2 regions of the Mesorhizobium sp. NPDC059025 genome follow, and region 1 is predicted to be linked to the other one. Evidence: predicted binding sites of a transcription regulator. Region 1 holds the regulator's gene; the other holds the start of a gene.
What was found. Region 1 encodes PhoB, which activates phosphate uptake and scavenging genes when phosphate is short. Its sites were predicted from a motif close to TGTCATNNANCTGTCAT; they were not measured.
Positions count from the first base shown of each region.

Region 2: a site for PhoB is predicted at 3,007-3,023, ahead of ACFWYE_RS30485 (putative 2-aminoethylphosphonate ABC transporter substrate-binding protein). Genes of this name have one in related genera too.

Region 1 covers NZ_JBHYIM010000007.1:71,529-77,194, forward strand. Annotated here, with positions in the region: gene ACFWYE_RS17960 (sugar ABC transporter permease) at 1-437, opposite strand, end outside; gene xylF (D-xylose ABC transporter substrate-binding protein) at 577-1,617, opposite strand; gene ACFWYE_RS17970 (ROK family protein) at 1,957-3,198, shown strand; gene phoB (phosphate regulon transcriptional regulator PhoB) at 3,244-3,933, opposite strand; gene phoU (phosphate signaling complex protein PhoU) at 3,953-4,660, opposite strand; gene pstB (phosphate ABC transporter ATP-binding protein PstB) at 4,698-5,522, opposite strand; gene pstA (phosphate ABC transporter permease PstA) at 5,537-5,666, opposite strand, start outside.
Region 2 covers NZ_JBHYIM010000024.1:5,215-10,880, reverse strand. Annotated here, with positions in the region: gene phnY (phosphonoacetaldehyde dehydrogenase) at 1-127, shown strand, start outside; gene ACFWYE_RS30495 (aspartate aminotransferase family protein) at 186-1,532, shown strand; gene ACFWYE_RS30490 (TIGR03364 family FAD-dependent oxidoreductase) at 1,578-2,693, shown strand; gene ACFWYE_RS30485 (putative 2-aminoethylphosphonate ABC transporter substrate-binding protein) at 3,193-4,215, shown strand; gene ACFWYE_RS30480 (putative 2-aminoethylphosphonate ABC transporter ATP-binding protein) at 4,301-5,455, shown strand; gene ACFWYE_RS30475 (putative 2-aminoethylphosphonate ABC transporter permease subunit) at 5,457-5,666, shown strand, end outside.

The DNA of each region.
Region 1 (5,666 bases):
ATGAAGCCTTGCAGTGCACCGATTGCGAGGCCGACCACGATGCCAGTTGCCAGCGCAATGATCCAAAGCCACGGATTGCCGAGCTGCATGCCCATCACCCGGATCAGGAATTCGGCCTGGGCCACGCCCATGACCATGCCGATCACCCCCTCGACCGAACCGACCGACAGATCGATGTTTCGCATGACGATAACCAGCACCATGCCGGTCGCCATGATGGCGACGGACGAGGTCTGCACCGACAGGTTCCAGAGATTGCGCGGCGTCAGGAAGAGGCCGCCGGAAAGCAGATGCAATCCCACCCAGATGATCAGCAGGGCAGCGACCATCCCAAGCATGCGGGTGTCCAGTTCGGTCGCCTTGAGAAAGCGCCCGACCGTGGACAGTTCCGCAGCGCGGGCGCGATCGACCGGCGCATTCGAGGCCGTATCAGTCATGATATTCCTCCCAGACCACACACCGCCTTTGGCGGCATGGCGTGCCACTTTACAGGGACTTTTGAGCTCCGGGGGTGGGAGCCATTGCAAAAAGACCACGGCTCTCAGGCCGTGGTCTCGTTTGTTGCCGCGGGCGCGCTTAGTTGCAAGCCTTGACGGAACCGGCCTTCACGCCCTGGCAGACGACATCCTTGGAAACCCAGCCGGCGTCGATGACGACGTTGAGATTGTCCTTGGTGATCGCGACCGGGGTCAGGAACACCGACTTGACGCTGTTGCCGCCCGGGGTGGTGAAGTCGGTGACGTTGGCGATGTCGCTCGTCTTCTTGCCGTCGGCGAGTTGCGCCGCGATTTCCGCGGCATTCTTGCCGAGATCACGGGCGTCCTTGAACACCGAAACGGTCTGCGTGCCCAGCGCGATGCGGTTCAGCGCGGCATGGTCGCCGTCCTGGCCCGAGACCGGAACGGAACCCGCCAGGCCCTGTGCCGCCAAGGCGGCAATCGCTCCGCCGGCGGTGCCGTCATTGGCGGCCACGACGGCATCGACCTTGTTGTCATTGGCGGTCAGGAATTGCTCCATGTTCTTCTGAGCATTGGCCGGCAGCCAGCCGTCCGTGTAGGCCTCGCCGACATTCTTGATCTTGCCTGCGTCGATTGCTGCCTTCAGCACTTCCATCGAACCTGAGAACAGGAAATCGGCATTCGGGTCGGTGCTGGAGCCCTTGATGAAGACATAGTTGCCTTCCGGCTTGACGTCGAAGACGCCCTTCGCCTGCAACCGCCCGACTTCCTTGTTGTCGAAGGTCAGATAGAAGACGTCCTTGTTTTCGATCAGACGGTCATAAGCGATGACCGGAATGCCTTCGTCCACGGCCTTCTGCACAGCCGGGCCGATGGCGGAGGTGTCCTGCGCCAGGATGACAAGGGCGTTGGCGCCCTGCGAGATCAGGCTTTCGACGTCGGTGAGCTGTTTGCCGGGATTCGACTGCGCGTCAGCGGAAATATATTTGTCGCCTGCCGCCTCGATCGCCTTTTTCATGGCGGCTTCGTCGGTCTTCCAGCGCTCTTCCTGGAAGTTGGACCAGGACACGCCGATTACCTTGTCCTTCGCTTCGGCGACAGCGGAAAGCGCAAGCGTCATGGCGGCACCCGCCAGAATGGCGGCCGTAAATTTCCTCATTTTTTCCTCCCCGCGCCCAAGGGCGCGCTTGTGTGCGTTGGCCGTTGGAGAAGCTTTTTTTCGAGCTTCGAAAAAATAATCGCGCAGGCACAGCCTTCTGTCAACGGGATTCGAGTCCTTCGCGATATTTTTTTCGGATCACGAAATAATAGTGACGACGAGGGCATGTTCTGCCACTATCTGTGGAGGAGCGCGCTGTCGCGACGGCAGGAGCGAAACGGGTTTTGCATTCGCTCATGCATCGACCTATGCACGAACAGCGCATCTGGAACGCCATTGGCGGCCCAAGCGCAACGGCCTCGGTGTCCACGGGGCCGGCGGGGGAGGAACGGCAAGGACATGACTGTCGGGATCCGTCACGACGATTTGCGCCGCAGGAACCGCGCGATGGTGATTGCTGCCGTGCGTCGCTCCGGTGAGCCGTCCCGCACGGAAATCACCGCCATCACCGGCCTCAGCCATTCGACCATTTCAGCGATTTCGTCTGATCTCATCGCGGAGGGCATTCTGCGCGAGGGCCGCAGTGAACCGACGGCATCGAAGCGGGGGCGTCCGCAAGTGGGCCTGCAGCTCGATCCCGGCGCAGCGGCTGTGCTGACGGTCGTTCTGTCGCTCAACCTTTTGACGGCCGCAGCCATCGACTATTCGGGCAAGGTCCTGACGGAAGAAACACGCCGTCTGGACACACTGTCTCTGCCCCGGGAAGCGCTGGTCGATGAATGCGTCGAGATGGTCCGGCGACAGCTCCACGACCGGAGCCTGGCAAGACATCGGGTCCTGCGCATAGCTTTCGCAGTTCAGGGCACGGCAGATTCGCATGCGCGCACCATGCTGTGGACGCCAATCACCCCGCATGGCGATATCCCCTTTGCCGATATCCTGGAAAACGCTTTTGGCATTCCCGTCATCGTCGAGAACGACTGCAACATGATGGCGGTCGCGCTGCGTTGGCGCGGCACGGACCGCTATCGTGACGACTTCATTGCCGTTCTGCTTTCGCACGGCATCGGCATGGGCATCGTGCTCAATGGCGAATTGTTCATCGGCACCCAGTCGTCCGGCGGCGAATTCGGACACATGATCCACCGGCCGAATGGCGCGCGATGCCGCTGTGGCCGCCATGGCTGCGTCGAGGCTTATGCCGGCAACTATGCAATCTGGCGCAGTGCCCACGGGCTCGATGAAAACACCGAACCGGCCGCTGACATTCCCGACGACGAAATGCAGAGGCTGGCTGAAAAAGCACGCGCAGGCGTCGGCCCCGAACGCGAGGCCTATGAACGCGCAGGCACAGCCCTCGGCTACAGCCTCGGTTCACTTTTCGCCGTCATCGACCCTGCCCCGGTAACCTTTGTCGGCATCGGTGCAACGGCCTTCGATCTGATCGAGCCGGCATTGCGGCGGGCAATTGCCCAGACCGCCGGCGGACAACATTCGAATTCAATTGTCTTTGATACGGAACCCAAGGAGCAGATGCTGATCCGCGAAGGCTGCGCCATGCGCGCGCTGACCTTCATCGATCAGGAGATCTTCGCGCTTGGCGGTCCGATGGCTCCCATCCCTCAGCTTCTGGAGGTCTGAGCCGGCGATCAGGGCGCAATAGCGATGAACCGGCCTTGTCCCTGATCAATCCTCGCGGATGGCGTAGCCCGAGCCGCGTATCGTGCGGATGACGTCCGGCATGCGGCCATTGTTGACCGCCTTGCGCAGGCGCCCGACATGCACATCGACTGTACGCTCATCGATATAGATCGTCTCGCCCCAGACATTGTCGAGCAGCTGGCTGCGCGAGAAGACCCGCCCGGGATGCCGCATCATGAATTCCAGCAGCCGGAACTCCGTCGGCCCGAGCCGGATCTCGCTCTTCTTGCGGTAGACCCGGTGCGACTCGCGGTCGAGTACGATGTCGCCGACCTTGAGCACGGAAGACAGCACCTCGGGTTTCGCGCGGCGCAACAGTGCCTTCACGCGTGCCATGAACTCAGGCATCGAGAATGGCTTGACCAGATAATCATCGGCGCCGGTGGACAGACCGCGCACACGGTCGCTTTCCTCGCCGCGTGCCGTCAGCATGATCACCGGCAGGCGCTCGGTCTCCGGTCGCATCCGAAGCCGCCGGCACAATTCGATGCCGGATACTGCCGGCACCATCCAGTCGAGCACCAGGAGATCCGGCACATTTTCCTGAAGCCGGATTTCGGCTTCGTCGCCCCTGGCTACTACCTCGACCTGGTAGCCCTCGGATTCCAGATTGTAGCGGAGGAGGACGCCCAACGGCTCCTCGTCTTCCACCACCATGACACGCGGCGCGATCATCTTGCCGTCCGTCCCGTGGTCAGGCCGCCGGAACGGCAGCAGCCGTCTCGTCGAGCTTTGGCCGGTTGGGCGGCAACTGCTCGCCCGTCAGCACGTAGAAGGCGTTCTCGGCGATGTTGGTGACATGGTCACCGATGCGCTCGAGATTCTTGGCGCAGAACAACAGGTGCGTGCAGGCCGTGATGTTGCGTGGATCTTCCATCATGTAGGTGAGAAGCTCGCGGAAGACGGACGTGTATTTCACATCGATCCGCTCGTCGTCAGCCCTCAGTTGGGCGAGCCCCTCTGCGTCCCTCGCCGCATATTTCTCGACGACACCGTCGACCTGGTCGAGCACCAGATGGGCCATCGCGTCGATCGAATGCGAAAGGTCGCGCGGCGTGGCGCCCTGTCCGACCGCGCCGACTCGCTTGGCGATGTTCTTGGCCAGGTCACCGATGCGTTCCAGATCTCCGGCCATGCGGATGGCGCCGACCACGGCGCGCAGGTCCTGCGCCATCGGCTGGCGCTTGGCAATCAGCGTGATTGCCTTGGTGTCCAGCTCGCGCTGGCGCGCATCCATGATCGCATCGTCCGACACGACCCGTTGGGCAAGTCCATTGTCTGACTTCAGCAGCGCCTTGGTGGAGCTTTCGACCATCGAGCTCGCCAGTTCACCCATGTCGCTGATGAGCCTGCTGATTTGTCCGAGCTCTTCGTCGAACGATGCGACGGTATGTTCGCCCATATCTATGTCCTCTTTTTCCTCGGCAGCAATCGCTCACTCAGCCGAAACGGCCGGTGATGTAGTCCTGCGTGCGCTTGTCGTCGGGGTTGGTGAACATCTTGTCGGTAGCACCTTCCTCGACCAGGTAGCCGAGATGGAACATCGCCGTGCGCTGCGAGACGCGGGCGGCCTGCTGCATCGAATGGGTGACGATGACGATCGTGTAGTTCTGGCGCAGTTCGTCGATCAGTTCCTCGACCTTGGCGGTCGCAATCGGATCAAGCGCCGAGCACGGTTCGTCCATCAGAATGACTTCAGGCGACACCGCGATGGCGCGCGCGATGCACAGACGCTGCTGCTGGCCGCCGGAAAGGCCGGTGCCGGGCTCGTTGAGGCGATCCTTCACTTCGTTCCAGATTGCAGCCTTCTGCAGGCTGGATTCGACGATACGGTCCATCTCCGCCTTGTTCTTGGCAAGGCCATGGATGCGCGGTCCGTAGGCGACGTTCTCGTAGATCGATTTGGGGAACGGATTGGGTTTCTGGAACACCATGCCGACGCGGGCACGCAGTTCCACGACGTCGATCTTCGGATCGTAGATGTCTTCGCTATCGAGGGTGATCTTGCCACCGACCTTGGCCGCATCGATCGTGTCGTTCATGCGGTTGAGGCAGCGCAGGAAGGTCGACTTGCCGCAGCCCGAAGGGCCGATCAGCGCCGTCACCTGATTCTGGCGAATGTCGAGATTGACGTCGAAGAGTGCCTGTTTCTCACCGTAGTGCACGGTCACCTTGTCGCCGCGCATCTTGATGATTTCGTTCGTCTGGGCGCTCATCTGGCTGCTCACTGCCTGTTCGAGGGTCTTTTCCGTCATGATATTCATATCAGGCTCCCTTTCTACCAGCGCCGTTCGAAGCGGCGCCTGAGCACGATCGCTGTGATGTTCATGGCCATCAGGAAGACCAGAAGGATGATGATTGCGCCGGACATGCGTTCCACGAACGCGCGTTCAGCTTCGTTGGCCCAC
Region 2 (5,666 bases), on a different contig from region 1:
GCCAGGCTACCGCATCGAGATGAGCCCGTTCGGCGGCATCAAGGATTCCGGCAATGGCTACAAGGAAGGCGTCATCGAGGCGATGAAGTCCTTCACCAACGTCAAAACCTTCTCGCTGCCCTGGTAGCAACAATCAGGGCGGCGGCACGTGCCGCCGCTCAGCGTGCAAATCGAAGAAAGCTGCCATGGCGACCGTGCACACCGAAGGGGAGTCCAACAAAGCGCCCGCCCGCAGGGACTGGGACGCGCGCCAGGATCATGCGCCGTCGCGGGCGCTGCTGCAGCGCGACGGCGAGGCCTTCCTGCACCAGTCGCTGTCCAGCCCCTGCGTGTCGACCATCGCCAGGGCCGAAGGCATCTGGATCGAGGACCTGGCCGGCCGGCGCTACATGGATTTCCATGGCAACAGTGTCCACCATATCGGCTATGCGCATCCGCGCCTCATCGCCGCGATCAAGCGGCAGCTCGACGAACTCTCCTTCGCGCCGCGCCGTTTCGCCAACGAGCCGGCTGTCGAACTCGCCGAAAAGCTCGGCCAGCTGGCGCCGGCCGACCTGTCGAAAGTGCTGTTCACCACCGGTGGCTCCGACGCCATCGAAGTGGCGCTGAAGATCGCCCGTGCCGCCACCGGGCGTTTCAAGACGCTGTCCTTCTGGGACGCTTTCCATGGCGCCGGTTTCGGCGCGGCTTCTGTCGGCGGCGAGGCGACGTTCCGTTCGCAGATCGCCGGACCGTTGATGACGGGCGCCGAGCATGTCGCGCCCTGGGCAAGCCGCAACTGCGCCTATGGTCATGACAGCCTCGAGGCTTCGGCCGGGGCTTGCGCCAACATGATCTCCTATGTGCTCGGCCGCGAGGGCGACTTCGCCGCCGTCATCGCCGAACCGATGCGGGCGACGCCGCTGGCGCCTGCGCCAGGTTTCTGGAAGGCGGTGCGCGAAGCCTGCAACCGGCACGGCACGCTGTTGATCTTCGACGAAATCCCGACGGGGTTGGCCAAGACCGGCAAGTTCTTCTCGCACCAGCATGACGACGTCACGCCAGACATCCTGGTGCTGGGCAAGGCGCTGGGTGGCGGCGTGCTGCCGATCGCCTCGGTCATTGCCCGGCGCGCGCTCGACGTCGCAGGCGATTTCGCGATCGGCCACTACACCCACGAGAAGAACCCGGTGACGGCGCGCGCCGCGCTCACCACCATCGCCATCATCGAGGAGGAGGGGCTGGCCGAGCGCGCTGCCGAACTCGGCGCCTATGCCATGGGTAGGCTTTCCGAGCTGATCGGCCGTTCCGCACATGTCGGAGAGGTGCGAGGCCGTGGCCTGATGATGGGAGTCGAACTGGTCGAGGACCGCGCCGGCTATCGGCCCGCGCAGGAGCTGGCGGAACGTGTCTATTACCGCTGCCTGGAAGAAGGCCTGAGCTTCAAGATCAGCGCCGGCAACGTGCTGACCCTGTCGCCGCCGCTGGTCATCGGCAAGGCAGATCTCGAACGGGCGCTTGCCATCGTCGAAGATGCCGTGATGGCTGGATGACCCGGTCGGCTCGCGAACAAAAAAGCAGGAAAGTGGGAGACGACTGTGACACAGTATGACTTGGCGGTGGTCGGGGCTGGTATCGTGGGGCTCGCCCATGCGCTCGCCGCTGCACGGCGTGGCCTGCGCGTGGTTGTCATCGACCGCGATGCCCGGGCCAACGGCGCCTCGATCCGCAACTTCGGGCTGGTCGTGGTCAGTGGGCAGGAGCCCGGAATTTCGCGTTCACGCGCCGAACGCACACGCGCCATCTGGCTGGATCTTGCCGCAGAGGCGGAGCTCGATGTCCTGCATCGCGGTAAGCTTGTCGTCGCGCGCAGGCCGGAGGCGCTTGCCGTGTTGCAGGCCTTCGCCGCAACCCCGGACGGCGCTGAATGCACGCTGCTGTCGCCGGCCGATGTCATCGGCCGCTTGCCGGCCCTGCGCGGCGCCGAGATTGCCGGGGGCCTCCACAGCCCGTTTGAATTGCGCGTGGAATCGCGCGAGGTGCTGCCGAAGCTGACCGCTTATCTCGCCGAACAGCTGGGCGTCGAATTCCGCTTCGGCGTCGCTGTCACCGCGATCGAAAAAGGCCTGGTCGTGACCAGTGCTGGAACTGTCCGTGCCGCCAAGGTGGCGGTGTGCCCGGGCGACGACCTGACCAGCCTCTTTCCCGAGCGCATCGGTCAATATGGCGTGCGCCGCTGCAAGCTGCAGATGCTGCGGCTCGCCGACCCTGGTTTCCGGCTGGATTCGGCGCTGGTCTCGGATCTCAGCCTGCTGCGTTATGAAGGCTATGCGGGGCTGCCGGAGGCTGCGGCATTGCGGCAGCGCCTCGAAAGCGAGCAAGCCGGTGAACTTGCCAATGGTGTCCATCTCATCGTCACTCAGAGTGCCGACGGCTCGCTGGTGATCGGCGATTCCCACCACTACGGCACCACACCCGATCCATTCGGCTCGGAAGAGGTCGACCGGCTCATATTGGGCGAATTCGTCCGGCTGTTTCCGGCAGCCCAACCGACCGTGACCGCACGCTGGACTGGAACCTATTCCTCCGCCCGCTACGCAGCATTTCGCGATGCCCCGCACGAGGACATAAGGCTGGTCATGGTCACCTCCGGCACCGGTGCCAGCACCGGCTTCGCGCTGGGCGAGGAGACGGTGGCGGAGTTGTTTGGTTGAAGCCGGGTGTCGGACCCGCCCTTGCGAAGGCGAGGCGCTGGTATCTCCCCCTTGCGGGGAAGAAATCCAAGAGAGGGGATATTCAGCTGAGACCTCTCGCAGTCATCGTTACGGTCAAACTGATCCCGGCTTTCAAATGAAGGGCTGCTTGGAGCAGTCCTTGTCGACGTTGCGGCTGAAAATCCCCTCTCTTGCGATTGCTAGCACTTAGCCTGCGCCGCCCCAAAGGGCGTGCTCGTCTAAGATGCTGAAATCGCTTTCGCCCCCGAAAGGGGGACATAGAGACGCTGCGCTTCAGACCCCCAAACCCTCTATGACAACCTCATGACAAACATCAGCCAAACCTATTCCACCATAGAATAAATAGATTTTCCTTATCGTACGACCCTAATCTAATGTGGCTCATGGACGTCGCGTGCCGGCATCTCTGGGCCGGCACAGATGCCAGACCGGCGTCCCAATACATCGAAGAATGTGTCACCAGACGGGGAACCTAGCCATGAAATTGCGCATAACATCCGTGCTTGCAGCGCTTGCTGCAACCTTCGCCGCTTCGGCAGCGATCGCCGAGACCAATCTGACGGTCTACACCGCGATCGAGGCCGTCGACCTCGACCGCTACAAGGCGACTTTCGAAAAGGCCTATCCCGATATCAAGATCAACTGGGTGCGCGATTCCACCGGTGTGATGACGGCGAAGCTGCTTGCCGAGAAGGACAATCCGCAGGCCGATGTCGTCTGGGGCCTTGCCGCCACCTCGCTGCTGCTGTTGAAAAGCGAGGGCATGCTGGAGCCCTATGCGCCGGCCGGCCTCGACAAGCTCGACAAGCGTTTTGTCGACAGCGCCAATCCGCCGTCCTGGACCGGCATGGATGCTTATGTCGCCGCCATCTGCTTCAACACCGTTGAGGCCAAGAAGCTCGGCATTGCCGCGCCGAAAAGCTGGAAGGACCTGACCAAGCCCGAATACAAGGGCCATGTCGTGATGCCGAACCCGAACTCTTCGGGCACCGGCTTCCTCGATGTGTCGGCCTGGCTGCAGATGTTCGGCGAGAAGGATGCCTGGACCTTCATGGATGGCCTGCATCAGAACATCTCCGCCTATACCCATTCCGGCTCCAAGCCCTGCAAGATGGCCGGCGCCGGCGAGACGGTGATCGGCGTTTCGTTCGAGTTCCCCGGGGCCAAGGCCAAATCCGCCGGCGCGCCGATCGACATCATCTTCCCCGAGGAAGGTTCCGGCTGGGAGGCCGAAGCCACGGCCATCGTTGCGGGCACCGCCAACCTCGAAGCGGCCAAGAAACTGGTCGACTTCTCGGTCTCGAAAGAGGCCAACGAGATGTACAATGAAGGTTATGCCGTGCTGGCCTTCCCGGGCATTGCCAAGCCGGTCGAGCATTTGCCTGCCAATGTCGCCGACCACATGATCAAGAATGATTTCGAGTGGGCGGCCAACAACCGCAAGGCGATCCTGGCGGAGTGGGCCAAGCGCTACGACGCCAAGTCCGAGCCGAAAAGCTGAGCAATCCAGCCGGGCGCCGCCGGAAGCGGCGCCCGTTCTGCTTGAACACCAGTCGTTTCCGCTTGCACCAAAGATGGGCCACGAGATGAAACACGAGACCGTCACCGGAGCGGGTGCCGCTCCGCTGCGCCTTGAGCCGCGGGCGTCTGCCGGTTCCAGCTATCTGGTCATCGACCAGGTCTGGAAGACGTTCGGAGACTTCGTCGCGCTGAAGGGCGTGTCGCTGGATATCAGGGAGGGTGAGTTCGTCTGCTTCCTCGGGCCCTCCGGCTGCGGCAAGACAACCTTGCTGCGCGCCATCGCCGGACTCGACCTGCAGACGCGTGGCTCGATCCACCAGGCGGGCAGGGACATCTCCAACCTGCCGCCGTCGAAGCGCGACTACGGCATCGTGTTCCAGTCCTATGCGCTGTTCCCGAACCTGACGATCGAGAAGAACATCGCCTTCGGCCTGGAAAATGCCCGACGGCCGAAAGCGGAGATCCGGGCGCGCGTTGCAGAACTGCTTGCCCTGGTCGGCCTGTCCGAACAGGCGAAAAAATATCCGGCCCAGCTCTCCGGCGGCCAGCAGCAACGCATCGCTCTGGCCCGTGCCATGGCGGTTTCGCCGGGCTTGCTTTTGCTCGACGAGCCGCTGTCGGCGCTCGACGCCAAGGTGCGTGTCCATCTGCGCCACGAGATCAAGGAATTGCAGCGCAAGCTCGGCGTCACCACCATCATGGTCACCCACGACCAGGAGGAAGCGCTGTCGATGGCCGACCGCATCGTTGTGATGAACCACGGCGTCATCGAACAGGTCGGAACGCCGAGCGAGGTCTATCGCCATCCCAACACCTTGTTCGTCGCCGACTTCATCGGCGAGACGAACCAGTTCCCGGCCCGGATGATCGACAGTGAGACGGTCGGGCTCGCCGGGACGGAACTCGTTTGCGCATCCTGCGAAGTAACCCCGGGCAGCGATGTGACCGCGGTGATCCGCCCGGTCGATATCATTCCCCATTCGCTCGACGGGCGCGAAGACATCAAGACCCCGCAGAATCTGATCGATGTCACGGTGCTGGAGATGGAATTCCTCGGCGCCTTCTGGCGCTGCCGCCTGTCGTCGCCGCGCTTCGGCGAGCGTGTGCTGGTCGCCGACTTCTCGATCAATGCGGTCCGCCGTCTTGGCATCGAGACAGGCCGCGCCATGCGTGTCGAGCTGCCGCAGAACCGCGTGCTCGTTTTTCCGAAGGCGAGCTGAGATGAGCGCGGCAGCCCTCGACCTTCCCGCCGGCAGCACGCCGCGCCTGTTGTTGTCGTCCGACGATATCGTCAAGCGTGGCCTGATGCTGGTCATCGCGCTCTATCTGTTACTGGCGCTGGCCGCCCCACTCTATGTGCTGTTGTCGAAGTCGATGTCGACCTACCGTTTCGACCTCGACGCCTTCGAGATCGCGCGCAGCGACGACAGC